3 regions of the Micromonospora sp. CPCC 205554 genome follow, and region 2 is predicted to be linked to each of the others. Evidence: riboswitches for the same ligand, from Rfam matches in the RefSeq annotation. Region 2 holds a riboswitch; each other region holds the start of a gene.
What was found. Region 2 has a riboswitch for cobalamin ahead of V6U82_RS27910 (CbtB domain-containing protein). Riboswitches for the same ligand answer to the same signal wherever they lie in the genome.

Region 1 (6,877 bases), on a different contig from region 2:
GGACCAGCTTGGACGCGTGGCAGAGGATCGCGCCTCCCGCCGGCACCGGTGACGGTCGCCCGACGGCCACTGTCGTCGCCCTGACCACCACCTCGGGGGCCGATCTGGCGGCCACCGACCGGCAGGCGGGCACCAGGACGGTCTCCGTCGACGACTCGCTGTCCGCGATCGGCTCCTACACCTCCGAGAACGGCTCCCTGCAGCTGATGCGTGGCTTCCTGTTCGCCATCTCCGCCCTGGTCATCGGTGCCTTCTTCACCGTCTGGACCATCCAGCGCAGCGGCGACGTCGCCGTGCTCAAGGCACTGGGCGCCCCGACCGCCGGCCTCCTCAAGGACGCCCTCGGACAGGCCGTCGTCCTGCTCACCGGCGGCACCCTGCTCGGCACCGGCATCGCCGCCGCACTCGGCGCTCTCGTCGCCGGGTCCGCGGTGCCGTTCCTCCTCACTCCGGCAACCGTCGTCCTCCCCGCGGCCGTGATCGTCGTCCTCGGCGTACTCGGAGCGGCTCTGTCCATCCGCCGGATCACCTCCGTCGACCCGCTGACCGCCCTGGGGAGCGCCCGATGAGCCTGAACCTGACCGATGTCACCCTCACCTACCCCGACGGCGAGGGCCGCCTGACCGCCCTCGACCGCGTCACCCTGGACGTGCCCGAGGGCAGCCTGACCGCCGTGATCGGCCCCTCCGGCTCCGGCAAGTCCAGCCTCCTCGCGGTCGCCGCGACCCTCATCACCCCCGACTCCGGCACCGTCACCGTCGACGGCACGCCCACCACCGGAATGAGTCGGAGCGAACTCGCCGACCTGCGCCGCCACCGGATCGGCATCGTGTTCCAGCAGCCCAACCTGCTGCCCTCCCTCACCGCCGCCGAGCAGCTCCAGGTCATGGCCCACATCGACGGCCGCCGGCCGGCCGCAGCCCGTACCCGCGCCATGGAACTCCTCGACGCGGTCGGCCTCGCCGGCCAGGCCGGCCGCCGGCCGCACCAGCTCTCCGGCGGTCAGCGTCAGCGCGTCAACATCGCCCGCGCCCTGATGAGCGACCCCACCGTCCTGCTCGTCGACGAACCCACCAGCGCCCTCGACCACGAACGCGGCGCCGCCGTCATCGACCTGATCACCCGCCTCACCCACCAGCAGGCCACCGCCACCGTCCTGGTCACCCACGACCGCACCCACCTCACCGCCGTCGACCAGGTCGCCGAAGTCCACGACGGCCGCCTCCACCTCCCGACGCCGGCCCGCTGAAGGGGTACGACCACAAGAGCCGGCGGACGACGCGGGGCCGCAGCAGCTCCTGCGGATCAGAGCATGATCGGAAAGGCTCCGAGCTACCGGGGAATCTCACGTCGGACCTGCCGGGTCATGGGCCGAGCGGGGCGAGGGGAGTAGCTCAGGCGACCTCTGTGGCCGCCACTGTCCGGCCGCACCGCGGCGGTGGCGGCCGGACAGCTGCCGGGTCAGCTACCGGCCGGGGCGGGTGAGACGGGTACGGGCCGCCGGCGCCGGCGGGCGAGCAAGCCGAGGGCGATGTCGACGAGGAGGAAGCCGAGCAGGGTGACGCCGAACCAGGGCAGTGCCCAGCCGAGTGCCACGGTGACCGGTACGCCGAGCAGCAGCGCCCACCACGGAAGCCCTCGGACCCCACCTCGGGCGGGCGGTGCGCCGAGCGGTGCGCGGCGGTCGGCGCGGGTGGGGCGGCGTTGCCACCACATGCGGTAGCCCCAGACGACGACGCAGAGCAGGCCGAGAGCGAGTGCGGCGAGCAGGATCTGGTTGATCGGCCCGAACAGGATTCCCATGTGGGCTTGAATGCCGAGGCTGCTGAGCTGTGCGAGCAGTGGCCAGTCGGCGAAGTCGCTGCGGGCGGTGACCGCGCCGGTGGTGGGGTCGACGGCGATCCGGTCCCTCGCGACCGGCCAGGTGTTGTCGACCTGGGCGACGGTCCATGCCAGGCCGGACTCCGCGGCGGGGCTGATCTCCGTCGGTCCCGTGAGTCCGGCGCTGCGCGCGGAGGTCAGCACGGTGTCGTAGGACGCCGGATTGTCCGCCGTGCCGGGTGCTGCGTCACCGTGCTGGTGCCCACCGTCGCTCGCGGGCGGGGGCACGCCGTCGAGGGTGGTGGAGAGTTGCGGAGTGCCGGCGCGCAGGAGGTCCAGGCCGGCGCCGAAATTCGCGCCGGCGTACCGGGACCAGGTCAGGCCGGTGGCGGAGAGGAACAGCAGGCCGACCGCGAGCCAGACGCCGGTGGTGGCGTGCCAGCCCCGCGTGCGGCGGACTCCCTTGCGGGCGCTCAGGTCCGGTACGAGCAGGTGGGCCGTCCGGGCGCGGGTGGCGTTGCGGCGGCGCCACCACAGGATCACGCCGCCGAGAACGAGCAGCCACAGCCAACTGGCGGCGATTTCGGAATAGTGCCGGCCGATCTCACCGAGGTGCAGGTTGCGGTGCAGGTCGTCGAGCCAGGTGGTGGCCGGGGCGGAGCCGAACCAGGTGGTGAGCTGCCCGGTGACCTCGCCGGTGTACGGGTCGACGTAGACGGTGTGCTGCTTCTCGCCGAGTTCCTGCATCGAGAACACCACCCGGGTGGTCCGGTCGCCGGCACCGGGCGCCACGGAGGCGATGGTGCCGTCGGGGTGCGCGGCGCGGGCGGCGGTGACCTGGTGGGCGAGGGTCTTCGGCTGGTCGCCGACGGCGGCCACGGTCAACTGGTCGCCGTAGAGGACGTGATCCAGCTGCGGGGTGATGGTGTAGGCCAGGCCGGTCAGGGCGGCGACCAGCAGAAACGGGGCGACCAGGATGCCGGCGTAGAAGTGCAGCCGGGTCAGGAGCGCGGCGAAGGGCGTGGGCTCGCGGCTGGGACGAGCGGTCTGCGCAGCGGCGGGGGCATCCGGCGCGGGATCGCCGGACAGGTCGGTGACGGACATCGACTACTCCGATCGGAAATGGAGGTTTCTGGTTCGGGGTGGCTCGTGCCCGTCGAGCCCTGGGCTGCCCGGTTGCCGTCTCCCGGTCGAGTAGTCGGCCAGGTGCGCCAGGAAGTTCCCGGCTGCCCCCGTACCTCTTCGACGTCGCCTTCGACGGCGACTGCCGGCGGTCACGGCACGTGTCCGGCTCCTGGCGCATTGACATCGGAGCTGCGGCCACATAAGACTGTCGCGACAACTGAACCAACGCGTGTACGTGCGGGGGAAGACCGGTCGAAATCCGGCGCTGGCCCGCAACGGTAGGCCGCCCAGTGGACTCTGGGCGGCGAGCCCGAATACCCGTCGTACGCGTGCATCCGCTCCCCACCCGTCGTGGCCCACGGGTCGGAGTCCCGACCGACCCGGCGTTGCCGCGTCGGTCGGGCTTTCGACGACCGCCGGGCCGGAAAGGCGCTTCCGATGGTCGTCCGCCGAAGCCGGCACCGCCTGCTCGCGCTGCTCTGCGGCGTGCTCGCCGCCCTCACCCTCACCACACCTGCCCTCGCCGCACCCGAGCGCGCCGGAGCCACCCGCCCCGAGGCCGCCGCCGGCTGGCTCGCCCGGCAACTCGTCGACGGCGAACGCTTCGAGGCGGTCTTCGACGGTGTCGCCTACCCCGACCAGGGGCTGACCCTCGACGCCGTGTTCGCCTTCGCCGCCGCAGGCGCCGCCGACGACTACGGCGCGGACGCGGTGGCCTGGGTCACCCGTCCGGACGTCCGCGACGGCTACGTCGGCGACGGTGTCTCCGAGGCGTACGCGGGTGCGACAGCAAAGCTCGCGCTCGCCGTACAGGTGCGCGGCGGTGACCCGGCCGACGTCGGCGGGGTGGACCTGATCGCCCGGCTGCGCTCGCTCCAGACGCCGGCCGGCCGGTTCAGCGACCGGTCCGCGTACGGCGACTACAGCAACGCGTTCAGCCAGTCCTTCGCGCTGCTCACGCTGGCGCGGACGGCGGACGGCGCGCCACCGGCGGCGGCCGCCTGGCTGGCCGCCACCCGATGCCCGGACGGCGGCTACCCGCTGCTGCCCGCACAACCGGTCTGCGTGTCCGACGTGGACGCCACCGCGCTCGCGACGCAGGCGCTGCGCGCCGCGCAGCGCCCGGCCGACGCCGCCGCCGGGCTGCGCTGGCTGGTGTCCGTCCAGGGCGTCGACGGCGGCTTCACCGACGTCGCCGGTACGCCGAACGCCAACAGCACCGGCCTCGCCGCGCAGGCCCTGCACGACGGCGGCCGCACGCTGGCCTGGGCGCGCGCCCGGGCGTTCCTGGCCGGACTCCAGGTCGGCTGCGCCGGGGCGCAGGCGGACCGGGGCGCGGTCGACTTCGACGGCGGCGGTTTCGACCCGGCCACCGCACCCCGGGCCACCGCCCAGGCCGTCCTCGGTCTCGCCGGGACCGGGTACGCCCGCTTGTCCGCCGCCGGTGCCGAACCCGGCGCACCGGCGCTCGCCTGCCCGTGAACCCCCACGCCGCTCACCCGATCACAGGAGGACCCGTGTTCCGTCACCGTTCCACAGTCCGCGGCTGGCTGGCCGGCCTGCTGGCCGCCGTCGTGGCGGGCGTCGCGCTGACCGCCGCCGAACCCGCGCCCCGGGCGGCGCACGCCGCCGCCTGCGTCGGCACCTCGGGAGTCACAGTGGTCGTCGACTTCGCCGCGCTCGGTGGCGGCGTCCAGGTCGGATGTGCCCCGGGTGACCCGGCCACCGGCCTGGCCGCCCTGCAGACCGCCGGCTTCACCGTCACCGGCACCGCCCGCTGGGGCCTGGCCTTCGTCTGCCGGATCAACGGCAAGCCCACCGCCGCGACCGAGCCGTGTGTCAACACCCCGCCGGTCACGGCGTACTGGTCGTACTGGCACGCCCCCAGCGGCGGCTCCTGGTCCTACAGCACGTCGGGGGCGACCGGCTACAACCCCGCGCCGGGCAGTGTCGAGGGCTGGTCCTTCGGCGCCGGTGCCCCGCCGAGCATCGCCGCGCCCTGAACCGGCGGTCACCAGCGGTGTGACCACCGGCGCACCGGGTGCCGTCCGCTGCTCTGGCGTCGACGCGCGCAAGGGCGGTACGGTGTCGGCGCCCGGTGCGCCGGGCACACAACTGCATACGTCCCGTGCGGGGGGAAGCCGGTATGAAGCCGGCGCTGACCCGCAACCGTGAGCGAGAGGCCCTCTCGCGAGCCGGAATGCCCCGCCCGGGACGAGCGGCTTCCACTGTCGAGGTCTACAGGGTGAAGTCCGGGCCGCCGAGGTCCGACCCACCCCGCTCACCGCAGCACGCGGAGCGGGGTGTCCGTTTCTCGGGGCGCTTTCCGGAGCTTTCACCGACCGCTCTGCGAAAGGCACCCCTGATGCCCCTGTTCCGGCGTCTCACCACCGGTCTCGGTACAGCCACTGTGGCGACCCTCGCCACGATCACCGGCGCCCCGCTGACCGTGGTCGCGGCACCCGCCCCGGCCCACGTCACCGCCGCCCGCGACGCCGCGTCCTGGCTGGCCGGCGAGTTCACCGACGGCACGCTGCCCGGCCCGTTCGCCCCCGAGGACTGGGGGCTGACCATCGACGGCCTGGTCGCACTGTCCGCCACCGGCGTCGACGCGCCCACCCGGAAGGCGGCAACCGCGCAGGTCGCCGAGCACGTGCGCTCCTACAACAGCTACGACGACTGGGGCATCGAGGGGTTCACCGACGGCGGGGCCACCGCGAAACTGCTCTACGCCGCCTCCGCCGCCGGCGCGGACCCCACCGACTTCGGCGGCTACGACCTGCGGGCGGAAACCCTGTCGTTGATCGCCGGGGCCGACGCCGGGCACCAGCGTGGACGGATCACCAGCCGCACCACCGCCGACAGCGGCCCGGACGCCGGCAACACCTTCGACCAGTCCTTCGCCGTGCTCGGCCTGGCCCGCAGCGGCGACCTGCCGCAGGACACGGTGGACTTCCTGATCCGGCAGCAGTGCGCGGCCGGTGGCTTCCGGCTCTACCCGGACACCGCCGACGGGCCGTCCCCCTCCTGCGACGAGCAACCCGGCGCCACCCTCGACGTCGACTCGACCGCGATGGCCGTGCAGGCGCTGCTGGCCGCCGCCGAGGACGGCGCCAGCGGTGCGGGCGACGCCGCGCGCAAGGGCGCCGACTGGCTGGTGACCCAGCAGCACGCCGACGGCTCCTTCGGCGGCTCGGGACCGACCACCGGCGCGAACTCCAACAGCACCGGCCTGGCCGGGCAGGCACTCGCGGCCGCCGGCCGCGACGACGACGCCGCCCGGGCAGCGAAGGCCCTGGCCGCGCTGCAGCTCACCGCGAACGGCGGGGCCGCCTCCGCCGACGCCGGTGCGATCGCCTACAACACCGACGGACTCACGGCTGCCAAGGCGGGCGGGATCGGCGGGACCGACCGGGATCAGTGGAGGCGGGCCACCGCGCAGGCCCTGCTCGGGCTGGCCCAGGTTCCGCTGGGCCGGATCGGCCTCGACGCGCCGCCCACGTCGCCGCCCACCCCGACCGGCACGCCCTCGCCCACGACGACGGCCTCGCCCACCGCGTCCCCCACGCTCACCGCGTCGCCTCGACCGACCGGCACCGCCGGCCCGACGCCGGGCGTGACCAGTCCTCCGGGGACACCCGCGCCCACGACCGCGGCCCCGACCACCGCCGCTGCGCCGATCACGACGCCGGCCCCGCCGGGACCGGGCGGGCTGCCGACCACCGGCGCGGCGGTGGGCACCTACCTGCTGGTCGCGCTGCTGCTGGTCGGTGGTGGAGTGATCCTGCTCGTGCTCGGCCGGCGGCGGGCGGGATGAGCCTCCGTGCCGCCCGCGGCGGGCTGGTCGCCGCCCTGGTCATCACAGGCACGGTGATCGGGCCGGGCGGTCCCGCGGTGGCCGCCGGGTCGGCCGGCTACTGCCCGGACGCCT
Region 2 (6,877 bases):
GTCAAGACCGCTGTGCTGTCGCTGCTGCTGGACGCCTACCGCCGCCGGGACAAGGTCGCACTGGTGACGTTCCGCCGGCACACCGCCGAGGTCGTCCTGCCACCGACCGGCTCGGTCGACGTCGCCTCCCGCCGCCTGGCCGACCTACCGGCCGGTGGCCGGACCCCGCTCGCGGAGGGCCTGGAACGCAGTGGCGAGGTGCTGCGCCGGGAGGCGCTGCGCGACCCGTCCCGCCGGCCCCTGCTCGTCGTGGTGACCGACGGCCGCGCCACCTCCGGCCCGGACCCGCTGGGTCGTGCCCACCGCGCCGCCGCCGCGCTCGCCACCAGCGGTGTCCAGGTCGTCGTCGTGGACTGCGAGACCGGACGATTCCGGCTCGGCCTCGCCGCCCGGCTTGCCACTCATCTGAGGGCCGAGCACGTGCCGCTCGGTGAAGTGACCGCCGACGGGCTCACCGGGGTCGTTCGCACGGCGACCGCTCCGCGGGCGGGGGTGGCCTGATGCCGCAGGGTAAGCCGCTCACCGTCCCGGACGACGGCAGCACCACCCGCCAGCGGCGCAACCGGCCGCTGCTGATGGTCCACACCGGAAACGGCAAGGGCAAGTCGACCGCCGCCTTCGGCATGGCGATGCGCGCCTGGAACCAGGGCTGGGACATCGGGGTGTTCCAGTTCGTGAAGTCGGCCAAGTGGCGCATCGGGGAACAGACCGTCCTGGAGAGGCTCGGGCTGCTGCACGAGCAGACCGGCGAAGGCGGGCCAGTCGAGTGGCACAAAATGGGCTCCGGATGGTCCTGGAGCCGTAAGAGCGGCACCGAGGCGGACCACGCCGCGGACGCCGCCGAGGGCTGGGCGGAGGTGAAGCGCCGTATCCAGGCGGAACGGCACCAGCTCTATATCCTGGACGAGTTCACCTATCCGATGCAGTGGGGCTGGGTCGACGTCGGCGACGTCGTGGAGACACTGGTCCACCGTCCCGGCCGTCAGCACGTGATCGTCACCGGGCGCCGGGCCGACCCCCGGCTGATCGAGGCAGCCGATCTGGTGACCGAGATGCAGCACGTCAAGCACCCGATGGACGTCGGCCAGAAGGGCCAACGAGGCATCGAATGGTGAGCCTTCCGCGGCTGATCGTCGCGGCGCCGGCCTCCGGCCACGGCAAGACCACGGTCGCGACCGGGCTCATGGCCGCGCTGGCCGCGCGCAGGCACACCGTGTCGGGGCACAAGGTGGGGCCCGACTACATCGACCCCGGCTACCACGCGCTGGCCACCGGACGCCCCGGCCGCAACCTCGACCCGCACCTGACCGACCCCTCACTCGTGATCCCGCTGCTGCTGCACGGCGCACGCGACGCGGACATCGCCATCGTCGAAGGGGTCATGGGCCTGTTCGACGGCCGCATCGGCGGCGACGGTTTCGCCTCCACCGCGCACCTCGCGGCCCTGACCGCCACCCCGATCCTGCTGGTCGTGGACGTCTCGCACACCTCGCGCAGCGTCGGGGCCGTCGTGCACGGAATGGGCACGTTCGAGGCCGGCGTCACCGTCGCGGGTGTCGTGCTCAACAAAGCCGGGTCCGCCCGCCACGCCGCCGAGGCGGCCCGGGCGGTGGAATCCACCGGCGTACCGGTGCTCGGGATCCTGCACCGCGACCAGGGTGTCAGCGCCCCGTCGCGCCACCTCGGGCTCGTGCCGGCAGCCGAACGTGAGGAGGCCGCCGCCGCCCTGGACGTGCTGGCCGAGCAGATCGCCCGCCACGTGGACCTCGATGCGGTGCTGCAGGTGGCACGCACCGCACCCGATCTGGACGCCCAGCCATGGGACCCCGCCGCGCACGTCCGGCGGCCGGGCGCCGGATCACCGGTGGTTGCGGTCGCGGCCGGGCGTGCCTTCACCTTCCGGTACGCCGAGACGACCGAGCTGCTGCAGGCGGCGGGCTGCACCGTCGTCCCGTTCGACCCGGCCCGCGACCAGCGGCTTCCCGCCGGGACATGCGGGCTATACCTCGGTGGGGGGTTCCCCGAGGTACACGCGTCCACGCTGAGCGCCAACACGACGCTGCGCCACGAACTGCGCCAGGCCGTCCTCGACGGCGTCCCCACCGTCGCCGAGTGCGCCGGCCTGCTGTATCTGTGCCGCTCCGTCGACGGCCATCCCATGGTCGGGGCGCTCGACGCCGAAGCCGTCATGACGCCGCGCCTCACCCTCGCGTACCACCGTGCCGCACTCGGCTCGGACCAGCTGCTCGGCGAGCGGGGAACCGCTGCCACCGGCCACGAATTCCACCGCACCACCGTCACACCCGGTCACGGCGAGCACCCCGCCTGGCGCATCGAGGGCCGCAATGCCGGATTCGCCTCCCCCAGCCTCAGCGCGTCCTATCTGCACGTGCATTGGGCTGGGCAACCGCATCTGGCCCAGTCGTTCACCGAGGCCGTACACCGGACGGCTGTCTCCTCAGCACGTTAGGAATCACCGTCACATGCAGCTGAACCTCACCGGCCGTAGCGTGCTCGTCCTCGACGGGAGCGCACCCGCCGCCGTCACGGTCAGTGCGCTGCTGCACAAGCGCGCCCTGGTCACCGTCGCCGCGCCGGCCGTGTGCGCCGCGCTGGAGGACCTCGCCCTCCGCGGACGCCTGACCTGGGTCACCACCCCGGTCGACGAGAGCCGGTTCGACGTCGTGCTGCGTACCGTCGCACCCTCGGAGGCCGGGGCACCGGCAGCGGTCCGAACGGCCGGACACGTCACGCTGGTCGGCGCCGGCCCGGGCGATCCAGGGCTGGTCACCGTCGCCGGATGCGCGGCCGTCAAGCAGGCCGACGTGATCCTCACCGACCGGCTCGCCCCGTGGGAGGCCCTGAAGTGGGCGCGCCCGGACGCCGAGATCATCGACGTCACCAAGATCCCGTACGGGCGGAGCACGAGCCAGGAACAGATCAACGCGCTGCTCGTCGAGCACGCCCGCGCCGGACGGCACGTTGTGCGGTTCAAGGGCGGCGACTCGTACGTCTTCGGCCGCGGCTTCGAGGAAGTCACCGCGTGCGCCGAAGCCGGCGTCCCCACCACCGTGATACCCGGCGTGACCTCCAGCATCGCGGCCCCGGAGCTGGCCGGCATCCCGGTCACCCACCGCGGACTCGTGCAAGGCTTCACCGTCATCTCCGGCCACGTACCGCCCGGCCATCCCGACTCGTCGATCGACTACGCCGCCCTCGCCCGCACCGGCACCACCCTCGTGGTGCTGATGGGCATGCGCAACCTCGCGGCCATCGCCGACGCGCTCGTCGCCGCCGGTCTCGACCGGAACACACCATGCGCCGTCGTCGCGGACGCCGCCTCGGCCGGCCAGCGGGTGCTGCGCAGTACCCTCGCCGACGTCGTCGCCGACACCGCCGAGGCCGGCATCGGCGCGCCCGCCGTAACGGTGATCGGCCACGTCGTCGCCCTCGGACCGGCCGCCGTGCAGGCAGTCGCGACAGCGTCGCGTTGCTCCGATACCTGATATGGTCGTGCCACCCTGCTGAAGGAAGCCGGTGTGAATCCGGCGCAGTCGCGCTACTGTGACGCCGCTCGCGGCGAAGCCAGACCCTCCAGCCAGGTCGACCACCCATCGACGGGACGCAGCATCCCAAGGAGTGTCATGCCTCAGGCGACCACGGCCATTCCGGCCGTTCTTCCCACCATCCCCGTTCGCGCGCTCGCCCCCTGGGCGCTGTTCTTCGCGCTGGTCACCGCCGTCGTCCTGTATTTCGTGGGCGCCGAGCAGGGAGCGTTCTCCGTCTTCGAGGGCACCTTCATCCACGAGCTGACGCACGACGCACGGCACGTGCTGGGCTTCCCCTGCCACTGACACCACGCCACGCGGCAGTTCGCCCGGCCCGGCCGGAGTTTTCGTCTTTCCTCGTCACCGGCGCTGCGGGCGTTTCGTGCTGCCCGCGGCCGGCTCTCGAACGGACCCTTGATGACCCCTCGCACTTTTCTCGTTCACGGGCTGCTGGCCGGGCTCATCGCCGGTTTCGCGGCCTTCCTCGTCTCCTACGTCGTCGCCGAACCCCAGGTCGATGCAGCCATCGCCCTGGAGGAAGCCGGTGCCGCCGAGCACCCGCACGACAATGCCACCGCCGAGCAGTCTCACAGCCACGATGAGGAGGAGGCCGAAGTCTCGCGTGGCACCCAGTCCACCGGGGGCCTGGCACTGGGCACCATCCTGGTGGGCATCGTCCTCGGTGGAGCGACCGCGCTCGCTGCCGCCTTCGCCGCCGGGCGTCTGGGCTCCCTGTCCGCACGGGCCAGCACCGCGGTGGTCGCCGCCGTCGGTTTCGTCGCCACCGCCCTTGTGCCGTTCCTCAAGTACCCCGCCACACCACCGGCGGTCGGCTCCGGTGACACGATCAACGAGCGGACCGCGCTGTACTTCGGGTTCTGGGCACTGAGCCTGGCCGCCGCGATCGGCGCCGTGGTCCTGGCCCGGCGTCTGCTGCCCCAGCTTGGCGCATACTCGGCGGTGCTGGCCGGTGCCGGCGCCTATCTCGTGGTCGTCGTGGTCGCCGGGGCTCTGCTACCGACGGTCAACGAGGTCGGCGGCTTCCCGGCCGACACACTCTGGTACTTCCGCATCTCGTCGATCACGACCCTGGCCGCGACTTGGGCGGTCCTGGGTGCAATGCTGACTGGTCTGGTCGGACGCGACGCGGACCGTGCCGCCGAGCGGCTGCGCCGCCAGGAGCTGGCGGCCACGCTCTGAACCTTCCCGGCTGAACCTCGCGTCAGGGTGCGGGCAACGCCCGCACCCACGCCAGGGCGGCGTCCACGTCACGGACCAGCGGCACACCGGCCGGCGGCCCGGCGCGGCGCACGATCACGACCGGCATCGCCCGCTCGGCGGCGACCGCCAGCTTGGCGACCGTGTGGTCACCGCCGGAGTCCTTGGTAACTAGAACGTCCGTGCCCGCCATCACCTCCCGCTCGTGCGCGAGGGTGTAGGGACCGCGGCTGCGCAGCAGCTTCCACGACACCGGCAGGACGATGTCGGGCTCGTCCACCACGCGAACCAGGCACGCGTGCCGGCGCAACGGTTCGACGAAGTGCGCCAGCGACTGCCGTCCGACGGTGAGGAACGGCCGGTCGCCCAGACCGGCCGCCACCCGGGCAGCTTCACTGTGGTCACCGGCCCAGTACCAGGCCGACGCCTCGGGGCGAGCGGCCCAGCCGGGCCGTTCCAAACGGAGCAGGGGAATCCCGGCGGCCGGGCACGCCGCCGCCGCGTTGGCGCTGATCTTCTCCGCGAACGGGTGCGTCGCGTCGACCACGGCACCAACCCGGGTCTCCGCCAGGTACGCGGCCAGTCCTGCGATCCCGCCGAAGCCACCGACGCGGACCTGCCCCACCGGCAGCCGGGGACGCGCGACCCGCCCCGCCAATGAGGTCACGACCACGGCACCGTCGTCGACGAGCGAGGCCGCCAGCGCGCGGGCCTCGCCCGTCCCACCGAGCACGAGAATCCTCACGCGTAGGGTCCGATCACCGGCGCCGCGGGAGCGCCCCGCTCGGCTAGGTTCAGCAGCGCATCGACGTCCAGGTGTTTCTCCGCCAGGTCGGCGAGCAGATCCAGCCGGGCCTGCCGGGCCGCGGCGAAACTGACGCCCGAGGGCGTGAATGTCCGGCCGCTCGCGGTCGCGGCGAGTCCGAGCACGGCGCTGCGCAGGGCGTCGGACTCCAGGCTGCCGTGCCACATCGTGCCCAGTACGTTGCCGTCCCGTGCGCCGCCCAGGAACTCGGTGGCTCCGGCCGCACGGGTGACGTGACCGTGATGAATCTCGTAACCCCACGCGGGCGCGCCCAGCGCTGCACCACTCGGCAGACGCAGCACCTTGCGTGCGGTGAATGTCGTCTCGACCGGCAGCAGGCCCAGGCCAGGTACGCTCGCCGGCCCGTCGGTCTCGACGCCCTCGGGATCGTGCACGTGCCGGCCGAGCATCTGGAACCCGCCACAGATTCCCAGCACCGTACGTCCCGCCTCGGCGTGCCGGACGATCGCCCGGTCCAGCCCGCGCGAGCGCAGCCAGGCGAAATCGGCGATGGTGGCCCGGGTTCCGGGCAGCACCACGAGGTCAGCGCCGGCCAGGTCGTGCGGGTCGGCAGTGAAGACGACGTCCACGCCCGGTTCCAGCCCCAGCGCGTCCACGTCGGTGAAGTTGCTGATCCGCGGCAGCCGTACGACAACCACCCGCAGGTCACGTGCAGCGTCACCGCGCCGGCCCTGCAGGTCGAGCGCGTCCTCGGAGTCCAGCCACACGTCAGATCGCCAGGGCCAAGTGCCTAGGACGGGGCGTCCCACAAGCTCCTCCAGCCGCTGCAGGCCCGGTGCGAGCAACGTCTCGTCACCGCGGAACTTGTTGATCACGAACCCGGCGACGAGGGCCTGATCGGCCGGTTCGAGCAGTGCCACCGTGCCGTACAGTGCCGCGAAGACACCACCACGGTCGATGTCGCCGACCACCAGCACCGGCATCCCCGCGTGCCGCGCCAGGCCCATGTTCACGTAGTCACCGGCCCGTAGGTTGATCTCCGCCGGGCTGCCGGCACCCTCGGCGACGACGAGGTCGTAGCGCGACGACAGATCGTCGTACGCGGCATACGCGGCCTCGGCCAGATGCGTCCGGCCGCCGATGAACTCGCGGCTGCTGATCTCACCCGCGGGCTCGCCCATGACCACGACGTGACTACGCCGGTCCCCGCCCGGCTTCAGCAGCACCGGATTCATGGCCGCCTCCGGCTCTGCGCCCGCCGCCAGCGCCTGCACCCACTGGGCACGGCCGATTTCCGCCCCACCCGCACACACCATCGAATTGTTCGACATGTTCTGTGCCTTGA
Region 3 (6,877 bases), on a different contig from region 2:
CCACGAACGCCGGGGAACTGGTCTCCCTGGTCGTGGTGGCGGTGCTGATCAGCCGGATCAACACCCGCCGGCTGGCACTGGCCGGGGCCGCGCTGATCCTGGTCAACGCGCCGCTGCTGGCCGCGTCCACCACTGTGGTGGCGCTGGTCGGCGGGCTCGCGGTCTGGGGCTTCGCGGCGAACCTGCTGGCCACGCCGATGAACGCCCAGTCGGTCGAGGTCCAGAAGCGGTACGGGCGGCCCATCCTGTCCACCTTCCACGCCGGCTTCAGCATCGGCATGTTGGCCGGCGGCCTCTGCGGCACCGGCGCCGCGGCGATCGGGATGTCCCCGTCGGCGCAGATGGCGGTCACCAGCGTCCTGCTGGGCGCGCTGCTGGTCGGCACGCACCGCTGGCTGCCGGACACGCCCCGGCAGGAGACGAAGGACGGCGAGGAACGGCGACGGCTGCGCGACCGGTTCACCCCGCAGCTGCTGCTGCTCGCGGTGATCGCCTTCCTCGCCTCGTTCATCGAGATGGCCGGCGCACAGTGGAGCGCGCTGTACGCGACCGAGGTGGCCGGTGCCGCCGCGGTGCTCGCCGCGGCCACGTACACCTGCCTGTCGCTGGCCGCGACCGTCGCCCGGCTGTTCGGCGACCGGCTGGCCGGCCGGTTCGGACGGATCCGCTTCGTCCGGCTGTCCGCGCTCGTCGCCACCGCCGGCGTGGCGCTGCCGGTGGCGTACCCCCATCCGGCCGCGGTGATGGCCGGCTTCGGACTGCTCGGCTTCGGCCTGGCGTGCGTGACCCCGACGGTGCTCGGCTTCGCCGGCGAGCAGCCCGGCCTCACCTCGGGTGAGGGCGTCTCGGTGGTGGCGATGGGCCAGTGGCCGGGCGCGTTGCTCGCGGCGCCGGTGATCGGCCTGCTCGCCGGCGCGCTGGACCTGCGCAGCGCGTTCGTGGTGGTGGCCGTGATGGCGGTCGCCGTGGTGGCGCTGATCGGGCGGGTCCGGGCGACGGCGCTGCCCGGCGAGAGCCCGGTCCCGCCCCGGCCGTGACGGCCGGGGCGGGGACGGCGGCGGTCAGAAGTCGTCGTCGAAGGTGACCGAGCCGGTCACCCCGACCTGGTACGCCGACACCCGGCGCTCGAAGAAGTTGGACAGCTCCTGCACGTCCTGCAACTCCATGAACGCGAACGGGTTGCCGCTGCCGTACATCGGGGCGATGCCGAGCACGGCGAGGCGCCGGTCGGCCACGTGCTGGAGGTACTCGCGCATGTCGGCCAGGGACATCCCGGGTACGCCCTGCCCGAGCAGGTCCTCGGCGAAGCTCACCTCGCACTCCACCGCCTCGGCCAGCATCTCCCGGACCTGCTGCTCCATCTCGTCGTCGAACAGGTCCGGCTCCTCGGCGCGTACGGTCTCCACCACGTCGAAGGCGAACGCCATGTGCATCGACTCGTCCCGGAACACCCAGTTGGTGCCGGAGGCCAGCCCGTTGAGCAGGCCCCGGGACCGCAGGAAGTAGACGTAGGCGAACGCGCCGTAGAAGAACAGCCCTTCGATGCACGCGGCGAAGCAGATCAGGTTGAGCAGGAACGCCCGCCGGTCCGCGCGGGTCCGCAGTTCCCGCAGCTCGAAGATCGAGTCGATCCACCGGAAGCAGAACTCGGCCTTGCGGGCGATCGACGGGATGTTCTCCACCGCGGCGAACGCGGCGAAGCGTTCCTTCTCGTCCGGCACGTACGTGTCCAGCAGGTTCAGGTAGAACTGGACGTGCACCGCCTCCTCGAACAGCTGCCGGGACAGGTAGAGCCGGCCCTCGGGGGAGTTGACGTGCTGGTAGAGGTTGAGCACCAGGTTGTTGGCGACGATGGTGTCGCCGGTGGCGAAGAACGCCACCAGCCGCGACACCAGGTGCCGTTCGGCCGGGGACAGCTTCGCCAGGTCGGCGAGGTCTCCGTGCAGGTCGACCTCCTCGACCGTCCAGGTGTTCTTGATGGCGTCCTTGAACCGGTCGAAGAAGCGCGGGTAGCGCATCGGCCGCAGGGTCAGGTCCATGCCGGGGTCGAGCAGCATGTGCCGGGTCGGTGCGGTGGTGGTCACTGGCATGCCTCGCAGCTCTCGGGGTTCTCCAGGGAACAGGCCAGCGCCTCGTCGTCGCTCACGGCGGAGACCACGCCGGAGACCGGGGCGAGCACCGGCGCGACGGTGGCCTGCTGGATGCGGGTGGCGGGACGGGAACGCAGGTAGTAGGTGGTCTTCAGCCCGGCCTTCCAGGCGTACAGGTACATCGAGGAGAGCTTGCCGATGGTCGGCGCGCTCAGGAACAGGTTCAGCGACTGGGACTGGTCGACGAAGGGCGCCCGCGCGGCGGCCAGGTCGATCAGCGCCCGCTGCGGCAGCTCCCAGGCGGTGCGGAACAGCTCCCGCACCGGCGCGGGCAGCTCGGTGATGTCCTGCACCGAGCCCTCGGCCCGCTTGATCCGGTCGCGGACCTGCGGCGTCCACAGCCCGCGCGCCTTCAGCTCCCGCACCAGGTACGTGTTGACCTGGAGGAACTCCCCGGACATGGTTTCGCGCTTGAACAGGTTGGACACCTGCGGCTCGACGCACTCGTAGCAGCCGGCGATGGACGCGATGGTGGCGGTCGGCGCGATCGCCACCAGCAGCGAGTTGCGCAGCCCGTGCGCGGCGATCCGCTCGCGCAGCGCCGCCCACCGCTGCGTCTGTGCCGGCTCCGCGCCCCACAGGTCCGGGTGCAGGTCACCCTTGGCGGCCCGGGTCTGCGGGTACGCCGGATGCGGGCCGAACTGCTCGGCCAGCCCGGCGGAGGTCTCCAGCGCGGTCAGCAGGATCTCCTCCTGCACGCGGGTGGACAGCTCCCGGGCCTGGGCCGAGTCGAACGGCAGGCGCAGCGTGAAGAACGCGTCCTGCAGGCCCATCAGCCCGAGCCCGACCGGCCGCCAGCGCGGGTTCGACGCCGCCGCCTGCTCGGCCGGGTAGTAGTTGATGTCGATCACCCGGTCGAGGAAGACCACCGCCGTACGCACGGTGGCGCGCAGCCGCTCCCAGTCCACCCCGTCGGCGGTGACGTGGGCGCCGAGGTTCACCGAGCCGAGGTTGCACACGGCGGTCTCGGTGTCGTCGTTCACCTCCAGGATCTCCGTGCACAGGTTGGACAGGTGGATCACGTTGCCCGGCTCACCGGTCTGGTTGGACAGCCGGTTCGCGGCGTCCTTGAACGTCATCCAGCCGTTTCCGGTCTGCGCGAGCGTGCGCATCATCCGCCCGTACAGGTCCCGGGCCTTCACCGTGCGGACCGCGTTCTTCTCGGCCGCCCGGTAGGCGGCGTCGAACGCCTCGCCGTACAGGTCGGGCAGCTCCGGGGCGTCCGACGGGTCGACCAGCGACCACTCGCCGTCGGCCTCGACCCGGCGCATGAACTCGTCCGGGATCCAGTTGGCCAGGTTGAGGTTGTGCGTACGCCGCGACTCCTCGCCGGTGTTGTCCCGCAGCTCCAGGAACTCCTCCACGTCCGGGTGCCACGGCTCCAGGTAGACGCAGGCCGCGCCCTTGCGCCGGCCGCCCTGGTTGACCGCGGCCACCCCGGCGTCGAGCGTCTTGAGGAACGGCACGATGCCGTTGGACCGGCCGTTGGTGCCCCGGATCAGCGCGCCCCGGCCGCGCACCCGCGACCAGGCGATGCCGATGCCGCCGGAGAACTTAGACAGCTTCGCCACCTGGTGGTACCGCTCGTAGATCGAGTCCAGCTCGTCGCGCGGCGAGTCGACCAGGAAGCACGACGACATCTGGGTGTGCCGGGTGCCGGAGTTGAACAGCGTGGGGGAGCTGGGCAGGTAGGCCAGACTGGACATCAGCCGGTAGAACCCGACCGCCTCGCCGGGGGTGCGGGACAGCCCGCACGCCACCCGCAGCAGCCAGTACTGCGGCGTCTCCACCACCAGCCGCGACTGCGGGTGCCGCAGCAGGTAGCGGTCGGCCACCGTGCGCAGTCCGAAGTACTCGAACCGCAGGTCGCCGTCCGGGTCCACGGCGTCGTCGAGCTTGCGGGCGTGCCGGGCCACGAACGCGGCCGTCTCGTCGCCGATCAGGCCCAGCCCGTGCGCGTACGCGATCGACTGGCTGAAGCTCGCCACGCCCTGGCCGCGGACCTCCTTGTCCACGTACGCGGCGAGCAGCCGCGCCGCCAGCTTCGAGTACTGCGGCTCCTCGCCGATCAGCTCCGCCGCGGTCTGGATCGACAACCGGTCCAGCTCGGCGGTGGTCGCCCCGTCGTAGAGCCCGCTTATCGTCTTGGTGGCCACCCGCAGCGGGTCCACCTCGTCCAGGTCGGCGACCCAGCGCTCGACCGCCCGGACGATCTTGTTGACGTCCACCGGCTCGGTGTCGCCGTCCCGCTTGCGTACCCGCATCGCCGGGCGGCGGGCCTCGGACCCGGCGGTCCCGGACGGGGGACTCTCCTGTACGACAGTCATGACCTCTCCTCGCTGTCACCGTCTGGAGACGGCGGGAGACGCCAACGGACGCGGCACGGCCGGCCCGGCTGCTGGCGTCGGTCGTCCCGCGCGACCTCCGACCGCCGTACGCCGGAGGCGCACGGCGCGCTGGCAGGTCTTCGGACTCGCGGGCCCGACCGGGGTCGCCGGTCGCCTACCGGCCGTCGCTTCCCAGGCCGGTGGCCCAGTGCTGTTGACGGCTGTCGTTCCCACTCACCGCTGCGGGGCAGTCCCGGACTTCCACCGGGTTCCCTCTTGCCTCGGACGGACCAGTGAAGGCCCGGCCGAACCAGCTGCGAGGAACACCATATATGGCGGTGAGGTCTTCATGGCAACACCAGATGTCGTGTCGGCGTGTCGGAATGATCTCACCGTCCACAGTGCCCACCCCCGATTCGGGCGCGGCCCGGCGGGCGCGATACTCGGCGGTATGGGGAATACCGGGCGCCGCTGGGCGTGGGTGGCGGTCCTGCTCGTCGGCGTCGGGCTCCACCTGCTGGTGCTGGAGACACTCGCCGGCACCGGGACCGTCACGTTCGTACCGGCGCTGATCGTGCTCGGCGCGTCCGTCGCACCCGCCACGTTCCTGGCCTTCGCCCAGGGGCGGCCGGCCCGCCGCCCGGTCCCCGGCTCCGTCGTCGGCGTCGCCGCGCTCCTCGGCGGTGTGATCGGCGTGGTCGCCGCCGGCTGGCTGGAGTACGGCACCCTGCACCGCCTCGGCGTCCTGCCGATGGCGCTCGTCGGCCTGGCCGAGGAGACCGCCAAGCTGATCGTGCCGGCCGGCATCCTGCTGCTGTGGCGGCGGCACCCGTCCCCGGCGCAGGGGCTGGTGATCGGCGTGGCCTCCGGCGCCGGGTTCGCCGCGTTGGAGACCATGGGCTACGCGTTCGCCGCGTTCGTCGGGTCGGAGGGCAACCTCGGCGCGGTCGAGCGGACGCTGCTGGTTCGCGGTCTCACTGCGCCCGCCGCGCACCTGGCGTGGACCGGGCTGACCGCCGCCGCGCTGTTCACGTTCGCCGCCGCGCCCGGCGGCCGCAGACTCGCGGCGTTCCTGCTCACCTTCGCCGCCGCCGTCACGCTGCACACCTGCTGGGACACGTTCGGCACCCAGCCCGCGTACGTGTTCATCGGCGGCGTCTCACTGGGCTGGGTGCTGCTGCGCCTGCACCTGGACCGCGAGCGGCCGGCCGCGTCCGGGACGCCGGCCGCGCCGGCGCCCCGGGAGACGGCGGCGCACCCCGGCTGACCCGCACCCCCGGCTACGGCGGCGGACCGTGCCGCCCGCCGCCGGAACCGGTGCGGCCCGCGCCGTGCCGCCGGTCAGCCGCTCGTCAACCGGCGGCCAGCCGGACACCGAGCGCGACGAAGGCGACCGCGCAGACCCGGTCGACGCGCCGCGACCAGCGGCTGTCGCCCCACCGGCCGGCGAACCGCCCGGCGCCCACGCCGAGCGCCAGGTCCACGGTGAGCTGCACCGCGACGAACAGCGCGCCGAGCAGCACCAGCTGCGCCGCCACCGGACCCGCCTCGGGCCGGACGAACTGCGGCAGGAACGCCACGCTGAACAGGATCATCTTCGGGTTGAGCAGGTTCGTCAGCAGCCCGCGCCGGAACGCCCGCCCGGCGCCGCCGTCCGGCCGGTCCGCCCGCGCGCCGGGCCGGCCCGTGCCGCGCAGCGCCCGCAGTCCCAGCACGATCAGGTACGCCGCACCGGCCCACCGGATCGCGGTGAACAGCACCGGCGACGCGGCGATGACGGTGGCGAGCCCGGCCACCACGGCGGCGACGTGCACCGCCTCCCCGGCGGCGACCCCGAGCGCGGCCACCGCGCCCGCCCGTGGGCCGTACCGGGTGGCGTTCGCGAGCACGAACATCATGTCCGGCCCCGGGGTGAGCATGAGCACCACGATCGCGGCCAGGTAACCGGCGAGCGTGGCCGCCGACAGTCCGAGCACCGCTCAGCCCTCCCCGGCGCCGTCGAGCAGCGCCCGGCGCAGCGCCAGCCGGTGCTCGCGCCGGATCTGCGCCTCCCGGTAGCGCCGCCGGTCGCCCTCGGTCTCGGTGTGCAGCGGCGGCACCGGCCGGGGCTGCCCCTCGTCGTCGACCGCCACCATCACCAGATGCGCGGTGGCCACGTCCACCGGCGGCACCGCGCGGTCCCACCGGTCCGCGCTGACCTTCACCGCCACCTCCATCGAGCTGCGGCCGGCCCAGGTGATCCGGGCGTCCACGTGGACCACGTCCCCGACGCGTACCGCGCGCAGGAACGCGGTCTCGTCGATCGCGGCGGTGACGGCCGGTCCGTCGGAGTGGCGGGCGGCGACGACCCCGGCGACCGAGTCGATCAGGTTGAGGATCCGCCCGCCGTGGACCGTGCCC

Region 1: it holds a riboswitch for cobalamin, as region 2 does, so the genes downstream of both, V6U82_RS16705 (peptidase) here and V6U82_RS27910 (CbtB domain-containing protein) in region 2, are expected to answer to the same signal.
Region 3: it holds a riboswitch for cobalamin, as region 2 does, so the genes downstream of both, V6U82_RS09680 (ribonucleoside-diphosphate reductase subunit alpha) here and V6U82_RS27910 (CbtB domain-containing protein) in region 2, are expected to answer to the same signal.

The regions. Positions count from the first base shown of each region.
Region 1 covers NZ_JBAKHP010000011.1:19,695-26,571, forward strand. The annotation lists gene V6U82_RS16690 (ABC transporter permease) at 1-569, shown strand, start outside; gene V6U82_RS16695 (ABC transporter ATP-binding protein) at 566-1,249, shown strand; gene V6U82_RS16700 (PepSY-associated TM helix domain-containing protein) at 1,462-2,925, opposite strand; cobalamin riboswitch at 3,164-3,286, shown strand; gene V6U82_RS16705 (peptidase) at 3,385-4,428, shown strand; gene V6U82_RS16710 (hypothetical protein) at 4,464-4,949, shown strand; cobalamin riboswitch at 5,034-5,152, shown strand; gene V6U82_RS16715 (prenyltransferase/squalene oxidase repeat-containing protein) at 5,312-6,763, shown strand; gene V6U82_RS16720 (hypothetical protein) at 6,760-6,877, shown strand, end outside.
Region 2 covers NZ_JBAKHP010000034.1:44,258-51,134, forward strand. The annotation lists gene V6U82_RS27890 (magnesium chelatase subunit D family protein) at 1-501, shown strand, start outside; gene cobO (cob(I)yrinic acid a,c-diamide adenosyltransferase) at 501-1,115, shown strand; gene V6U82_RS27900 (cobyrinate a,c-diamide synthase) at 1,109-2,470, shown strand; gene cobA (uroporphyrinogen-III C-methyltransferase) at 2,484-3,506, shown strand; adenosylcobalamin (AdoCbl) riboswitch at 3,506-3,646, shown strand; gene V6U82_RS27910 (CbtB domain-containing protein) at 3,645-3,854, shown strand; gene V6U82_RS27915 (CbtA family protein) at 3,966-4,748, shown strand; gene V6U82_RS27920 (cobalt-precorrin-6A reductase) at 4,771-5,499, opposite strand; gene V6U82_RS27925 (cobyric acid synthase) at 5,508-6,877, opposite strand, start outside.
Region 3 covers NZ_JBAKHP010000005.1:108,096-114,972, reverse strand. The annotation lists gene V6U82_RS09690 (MFS transporter) at 1-1,037, shown strand, start outside; gene V6U82_RS09685 (ribonucleotide-diphosphate reductase subunit beta) at 1,062-2,090, opposite strand; gene V6U82_RS09680 (ribonucleoside-diphosphate reductase subunit alpha) at 2,081-4,477, opposite strand; cobalamin riboswitch at 4,592-4,807, opposite strand; gene V6U82_RS09675 (PrsW family intramembrane metalloprotease) at 4,929-5,744, shown strand; gene V6U82_RS09670 (LysE family translocator) at 5,830-6,453, opposite strand; gene V6U82_RS09665 (acyl-CoA thioesterase) at 6,457-6,877, opposite strand, start outside.